DNA from 3 places in the Paenibacillus sp. 11B genome. Region 2 is predicted to be linked to each of the others. Evidence: riboswitches for the same ligand, from Rfam matches in the RefSeq annotation. Region 2 holds a riboswitch; each other region holds the start of a gene.

Region 1 (2,271 bases), on a different contig from region 2:
CCGACAAAAAAGATGCCTATCCAAACCAGCTGTCCGGTGGACAGAAACAACGGATAGCTATTGCAAGGGCACTTGCGATGCAGCCGCATGTTATGCTGTTTGATGAACCTACCTCTGCACTGGACCCTGAAATGGTCGGTGAAGTGTTGGATGTCATGAAACGCCTTGCAGTAGGCGGCATGACCATGGTCATCGTGACTCATGAAATGGGCTTTGCCCGTGAAGTAGGTGACCGCATTCTGTTTATGGATGGCGGGGTTATTGTAGAAGAAGGAACGCCGGATGAAGTGTTTGGTCAACCCAAACATGCACGTACACGTGACTTCCTCGCTAAAGTGCTTTAATACAACCAAATCCTAAAGGATGATGGTCAAGGTGGAAACAAAAATTCGTTCTGCGGATGAGAGTTCATCCGATTCATGCATCCCTGTCGACGCCCAGTCGGCAGGGATGTTTTGTTATGTGAGGATACGAACAGATTTACATAAAAAGTAACGTTTCTGTCATCAATGATTTAAGTCCAAATAGACAATTTATTGAAAAAAGTCGCTTGAATTCAGCATAAAAGTTGAAGTGAATTAGCCAGATGGTAACATTTACTACGACTCTTGGTTACAAAATTGTGATATATTTGTTCCTGCCGAAACTTCCGGAGGTGGGAGTGTGGGGGATGTAACGATGCAGAGTGTGCTTGGGGAAGAATCATTTGCACACGGCTTGGGGTGAATTAGGGCTACATAAATTATTCATGTAATTGAACCTATAGGGTGGTTTCCTCCATCCGAATCCGACAACTAACTTCGCAGGCATAATGAGGGAGGAAGACCATGATTAACAAGAAACGTATAGCCAAAACAGCAACAGCTTTGCTGACAGCAGCAATGCTCATTCAAGCCGTTCCGGCTCATGCTGATTCAGTTCATGTGGCCAAAGAGGGGGATACCTTCTACACCTTATCCAAACAATATGGAGTTGGACTTAACGCACTTATTAAAGCTAACAATGACATTTCAGCCTACAACATTTATGGGGGATTGAAAATTACGATCCCTGGTAACACAACGAACACAGCTTCTGCTGCAGCAGCAAAAACAGAGGCCAAAACGGTGACTGCCGCAAGTCTTGACGTAAATTCGGATAGCAAGGTGGTACAGGCCTGGGGGAAAACGTTTGATTACAGCAAAACTGTCGACGTAAAAGCAACAGCATACTCCGCGGATGCTTCCGAAAATGGAGGATGGGGTGCAGTAGATTACTTCGGTAATCCGCTCGAACTTGGCACGATCGCAGTAGACCCTAGTATCATTCCACTGGGTACAAAAGTACTGGTAACGGGTCATACACATCCAGGACTACCTAAACAGGCATTTGTTGCTACAGCCCGTGATGTGGGTGGTGCCATCAAAGGCCATAAAATTGATATCTTTATTCCTGGCAGCAAGCAATCCGTGAACACATTTGGTATTCAGGATGTTGAACTTTACATTTTGAAATAAAATCAAAAGAGTAGCTGCACATGAACATGTGAGACTACAACTGAACCTACATCAAACCGTAAAGGGTGTCCTTCAATCACAATATTGTGATTGAAGGACACCCTTTTGCATATCCGATTTCTGTAGCAACCCAAGCTGCTGGCGCTGCTGCTGAACGCGCTGCGCAGCGAATCTTGATCCTACTTGCCCTTGGGCAGTTCCAACAGTTCATCCAAAGTTACGAGCTCATACCCGCGGTTTCGCAGCTCCTCGATGACTTCAGGCAACGCCTCAATAGTACCATTTAATATCGATCCGACCCCGCCTCCTGCATGCTGCAGAACAATGGAACCAGGTTTGACGGCAGACAGGATGTTTTGTTTGACTTCCTCTTTGGAGAGACCCTTCCAGTCCAGGGAATCGACGTTCCAGTTCACAATGCTGTAATGTTGTTTGGCCGCCCATTGCAGCTGCTGCTCGTTAATGTCGCCATAGGGTGGACGAATCATTTTGGGTGTGTAACCTACCAGATTGCGAATAATATCCCCGGTATGTAAGATTTGTTTGCGAAATGCATTCATGGATAGCTTACTGAACTGGGGGTGATTGTAGCTGTGATTGCCAACAATATGCCCTTCCTTCACCATGCGTTTCACCAAATCCGGATGTTTCTCAGCGCGATGTCCCACGATGAAGAAGGTAGCCCGTACCTTGTATTTTTTTAAAATATCCAGCACTTGAGGGGTGAACCGCGGATCAGGTACATCATCAAAAGTCAGTGCGACCTTTTTTGTTG
Region 2 (2,271 bases):
GATAATATTAAAAATGCTTTACATTTAAACTTGAAGCGGGTATAATCAATTCTGTTGCCGATTATTTACGACATGCGGTCGTGGTGGAATGGCAGACACGCTATCTTGAGGGGGTAGTGGGTGTATACCCGTGGAGGTTCGAGTCCTCTCGACCGCATCATAAGAACGATTAAGAAGAAGCTTCCCATACGGGGAGCTTCTTTTTTATGTTTTTTTACAGTAAAGATGAGTCCAGACAAAAAAAGGTCACCCGTTTCCCTGAATGCATGCTCATTCTGTCTGCAGGGTTCGGATGGCCTTGAATTGTTATTTAAGCAATTCTTTGATGTCTGCTTCAATTTTATCAGGTGTTGTTTTGGGAGCATACCGTTTCAAAACACGTCCGTTCTGATCCACAAGGAATTTGGTGAAGTTCCATTTGATGGCTTTGGAGCCGAGTACGCCAGGTGCTTCTTTGGTTAGATGCTGGAATAGAGGATGAGCGCTTGAACCATTCACATCGATCTTCTCAAACATGGGGAAGCTGACACCATAGTTCATCTGGCAGAACTCGGCAATATCATCAGAAGAGCCTTTTTCCTGTGCAAACTGGTTGCTTGGAAAACCAAGAACTTCAAATGGGGAATCTTTGAACTTATCCTGGAGTTCTTGCAGACCTTTGAATTGAGGTGTAAGGCCGCATTGGCTTGCTGTATTCACGATAAGCAGTACTTTGTCACGATAGTTGGACATCTCAACTTCCTGACCGCGAAGGGTGTTTACTTTGTAGTCGTAGACTGACATGAAAATCGCCTCCATTTCATATTCTTCTATCATTTATTATATTGATTGCAATTAAATATTGCAAAATTAATATTGTTTTTTTAACGCTATTTGGACCTCTCGTGTATGAACTGTGAATGTTTTGCTACCTGAATTTCGCTAAAGAGAGAATTAGAGAGCTTTGAAGAGATGGGTGGAGAATGGATGTGTTGTAAGCGCTATTATTGATGTGAAATGGCAAAAATCCGTCGATTCGGTGATCTGCGCAGACTTTACACCGATATGGCACGGGTGTATGATTCATATCGTAATTCCAATTTCAATTAAATTTTACATGAAAAACGAAACAAACGATAATATCGCTCTGATTAAGGAACATAATGGAACGATGTTTTAATCGCTGAGTTTCCATTCATTCATGGGTGGGAAACGGGGGAACCAACAGGATGAACTGTCCAGGACAGTAGGCATCCATGGGGTGAATTTTCCGGTGACAGCCGGAAATAGGGCGACTCTCGCGCCCGAATCCGTCAGCTAACCTCGTAAGCGTTAAAGGGAGAGGCAACAAGCCGTACGCTGGTTCATAGTGTCTTTTTGCTATGGATTATTGAAGAAGCGTCCGGGAGGCCTTGGTCCCCCACGCTTCTTTTTTGTTGTCTTTTCACGCCAAGGGAGGAACGAATGATGGATAAAGAGATGATCTTAGTGACTGCTCCAAATGAAGCAGGACGTAAATTTATCAAATTGCTGATGTACAAAAAAATGCCGTTTGCCGTTCTGACCAACAGTGCAGGGGAAGAGCGCAGGCTCCGGAGAATTGGTGTGGAGCATGTCATTCGCATGAACACGGCTGCAGCTCAGAAATGGTTTTTGCCGCAAGGCAGTGTAGGCAATGTTTTTATTTTTGAAAATAGCCTAAACCTGACCTGCCGATATTTGCAGATCTGCCGCTCCTGGACATCCAAGTCCCTGTGTGTCATTACAGAACAAAGCCACCCCAAAGGGATCTATCGGGGAATGGGAGCAGACCGTATCGTATATTCCTTGAATGGGGAAGTTGGGTTTCTGCTTAATGGTTAGTGGTACTATTCCTGTGATTGATCCAGTGTCAGCTGCCTGTTATAATTGAAATCATAAATATACGGAATATTGAGGAGACTCATGCATGATGGTGGGTCTTCTTTTTTATGGTTTGGGAAATGGGGAAATGAATTTCCTGTGGCTAACGAGGAGGAATAGGCGTGCCGGATGTACGTGGAATACAATGGTTGTTCTTTGATGTGGGGGATACGCTTGTGGACGAGTGGGAGCCGGTGGATGATATTATTGGTCAGTTCGTTCGAGAAGCTTGTGCGCTTGGTTATCAGGTGGAGATGCAGACAGTACGAGAACTATTTGCCGCCTCCTACCGAAATTACGAGCAATGGCCGATGAAACTGGCTATTCGTACCCTGATCAGCGATGAGCGGCACCGGGAACAGATACAGGAGAAGCTGAAGTTCCGCAAAG
Region 3 (2,271 bases), on a different contig from region 2:
TGTATACCCCTTCTGACTCAACCAATCCCTCAACTCTTTATAATTATAAATCTCTCCATTGAATACCAACCAAATATCTTTGTTCTCATTGGTCATGGGCTGTGCCCCGTGCTCAATATCCAGTATACTTAGTCTCCTAAAACCCAGACCGATATGATCATGGATATATATCCCTTCATCATCTGGGCCACGATGAGCTATGGAGTCGGTCATATGTTGCAGAATGTTTGCATCTACTGGCATACGATATTTGTTATATAAACTTACAAATCCACACATAGGGCTATTCTCCTCTAATCAATATAAGATTAGTTTAGCTTTTATGTATGTGGAATCTGTGAAAGATTACCGTCCATATCATAAATCACAGTTTAGATAAGTTATTTACTTATTTATTAGTTTAGTTCACTGGAGAATGGTTCTATCTGTTCGAGGCAAGTTGCTAAACAAAATGGACAAACCCGTGAATTACCCACGGGCTTGTCCATTTTAATGACTATCGTTAACCATTTTAAGATAGTTCTGCTCGCTAACCACTCTACGAGCTGTTACATATTTGGTTTTATAATAACTTTCAGATAAGCTACTAATTCGAACACCCTTACTGCTTGATGAATGTGCAAATTGATTGTTACCTACATAAATTCCCGCATGTGAAATGCTGCGACCATTCGTATTGAAGAAAACGAGATCCCCTGGGCGTAATTCTTCTTTCTCTACAAACGATCCCTTTGCTGCTTGCATACTAGAGGTGCGCGGCAAATCTAGTTTAAACTTATTAAAAACATACAGGATAAAACCGGAACAATCAAAACCAGATGTTGTTGTCCCACCATAAAGGTATGGCGTTCCAACCACTTCTTTTATTTCTTCTGTTAGCTTTGCCTGACTAGCAAATGCACCTGTTGCTGTGGAGGTAAATAAAACTGCTGCTCCAAGAACCGATAAAATGACTTTCTTCAAACTTTTGTTCCTCCCTTAGATGCCTACGGAGTTAGCTTAAGGATTCGGTTAAAGGCTCCCTATATTCTTTTCTTACAAGAATAATTCACCCAACAAATGGTTCCCCCGTTTTCAATACGAAATTCGGCAAAAATAGTTAAATATTTGTAACCTATAGAGTATTATATTGTTAAATTGTGTGGATTTAATGTGGAATTCTCGTATATCTTATTCTAAAAAAGAAACGACCGTCTCCTGCTGAAGTTAGGGAGCGATCGCTTCTTAGCACATGTTCTTTTTGTATTGCCGAATTCTAGTTATAAGTTCAAGGCTCCTCTACACTATACAACCACTTATACCCTATGCCCCAAACCGTTTGAATGGGGTTCTGTTCCAATCCAGCCAACTGCAACTTCTCCCGGATATTTTTCACATGGGTGTCTACGACTCGGTTATCCCCAAAAAAGTCACTTCCCCAGAGACGTTCAATGATTTCATCTCTAGAGAAAACTCTTTGTGGATTCTCGGCCAATATAAGCAATATATCAAGTTCTTTTTGGGTCAAATCCAGATTTGTGTCGAGTACCATAACCTGTCTTCGATCTGGATAAATAATCATGTCAGTATACATGATTTTTTTACCGATTTCTTTAAGGCTTAAAGACTGTGAAGAGCGTCGAACAAGCGCAAACAAGCGAGCAATGAGTTCATCAGAATTTACAGGTTTCACCATATAATCATCAGCACCGACACCTAACCCATGTACCTTATCCTTCACATCCCCTCGAGCTGTAAGCATCAATATAGGTGTTTCAGTAAACGATCTGATTTTTTCACAAAGATGCCATCCATCCATATCCGGCATCATAACGTCTAATAAAATGACATGATACGAATTTTTCTGAAGATAGGACAGTCCTTCGGTTCCATTATGAGCTTCCGTAATATCAAAACCCTCTTTAGTTAAATAAATTCGCAACAGATTTCTCATGTTCCATTCGTCATCAATAACTAATGCTTTCAATTTATTCATATGGTCATCCCATCCATTTCATTAATCTTTAGTAATATGCGGTTTCTGACCGTAAATTTGAACGATCATTAGCTCATTTGTTTCACATATTATATTTTGAAGCTGTGTGATTTTAATGAAGAAGAGGTGATGGACGGGAACATCACTTTAAATCGCGTCCCCTCTCCAATTTTACTTTCCACATGAATTGTTCCTCCTTGTTGTAAAACAAGACTTTGAACAATGGACAGCCCCAGTCCTGTTCCTCCATATGCCCGGGATCTGGATTTCTCAACCCGGTAAAAACGTTCAAATAT

What was found. A riboswitch is a leader RNA that binds a small molecule or an ion and turns the genes downstream of it on or off. The one in region 2 is predicted to bind cyclic di-AMP.
Region 1: another riboswitch for cyclic di-AMP. It lies ahead of Q0V21_RS01800 (3D domain-containing protein); the one in region 2 lies ahead of Q0V21_RS15505 (HAD family hydrolase).
Region 3: another riboswitch for cyclic di-AMP. It lies ahead of Q0V21_RS30635 (C40 family peptidase); the one in region 2 lies ahead of Q0V21_RS15505 (HAD family hydrolase).

What each region holds. Positions count from the first base shown of each region.
Region 1 is NZ_JAUKNS010000001.1:405,014-407,284, reverse strand. It holds gene Q0V21_RS01805 (amino acid ABC transporter ATP-binding protein) at 1-344, shown strand, start outside; cyclic di-AMP (ydaO/yuaA leader) riboswitch at 629-825, shown strand; gene Q0V21_RS01800 (3D domain-containing protein) at 828-1,496, shown strand; gene Q0V21_RS01795 (polysaccharide deacetylase family protein) at 1,676-2,271, opposite strand, start outside.
Region 2 is NZ_JAUKNS010000003.1:105,345-107,615, reverse strand. It holds tRNA gene Q0V21_RS15515 (tRNA-Leu) at 75-157, shown strand; gene Q0V21_RS15510 (glutathione peroxidase) at 307-783, opposite strand; cyclic di-AMP (ydaO/yuaA leader) riboswitch at 1,151-1,326, shown strand; gene Q0V21_RS15505 (HAD family hydrolase) at 1,444-1,842, shown strand; gene Q0V21_RS15500 (HAD family hydrolase) at 2,004-2,271, shown strand, end outside.
Region 3 is NZ_JAUKNS010000010.1:63,094-65,364, reverse strand. It holds gene asnB (asparagine synthase (glutamine-hydrolyzing)) at 1-279, opposite strand, end outside; gene Q0V21_RS30635 (C40 family peptidase) at 490-963, opposite strand; cyclic di-AMP (ydaO/yuaA leader) riboswitch at 969-1,102, opposite strand; gene Q0V21_RS30630 (response regulator transcription factor) at 1,268-1,975, opposite strand; gene Q0V21_RS30625 (sensor histidine kinase) at 2,065-2,271, opposite strand, start outside.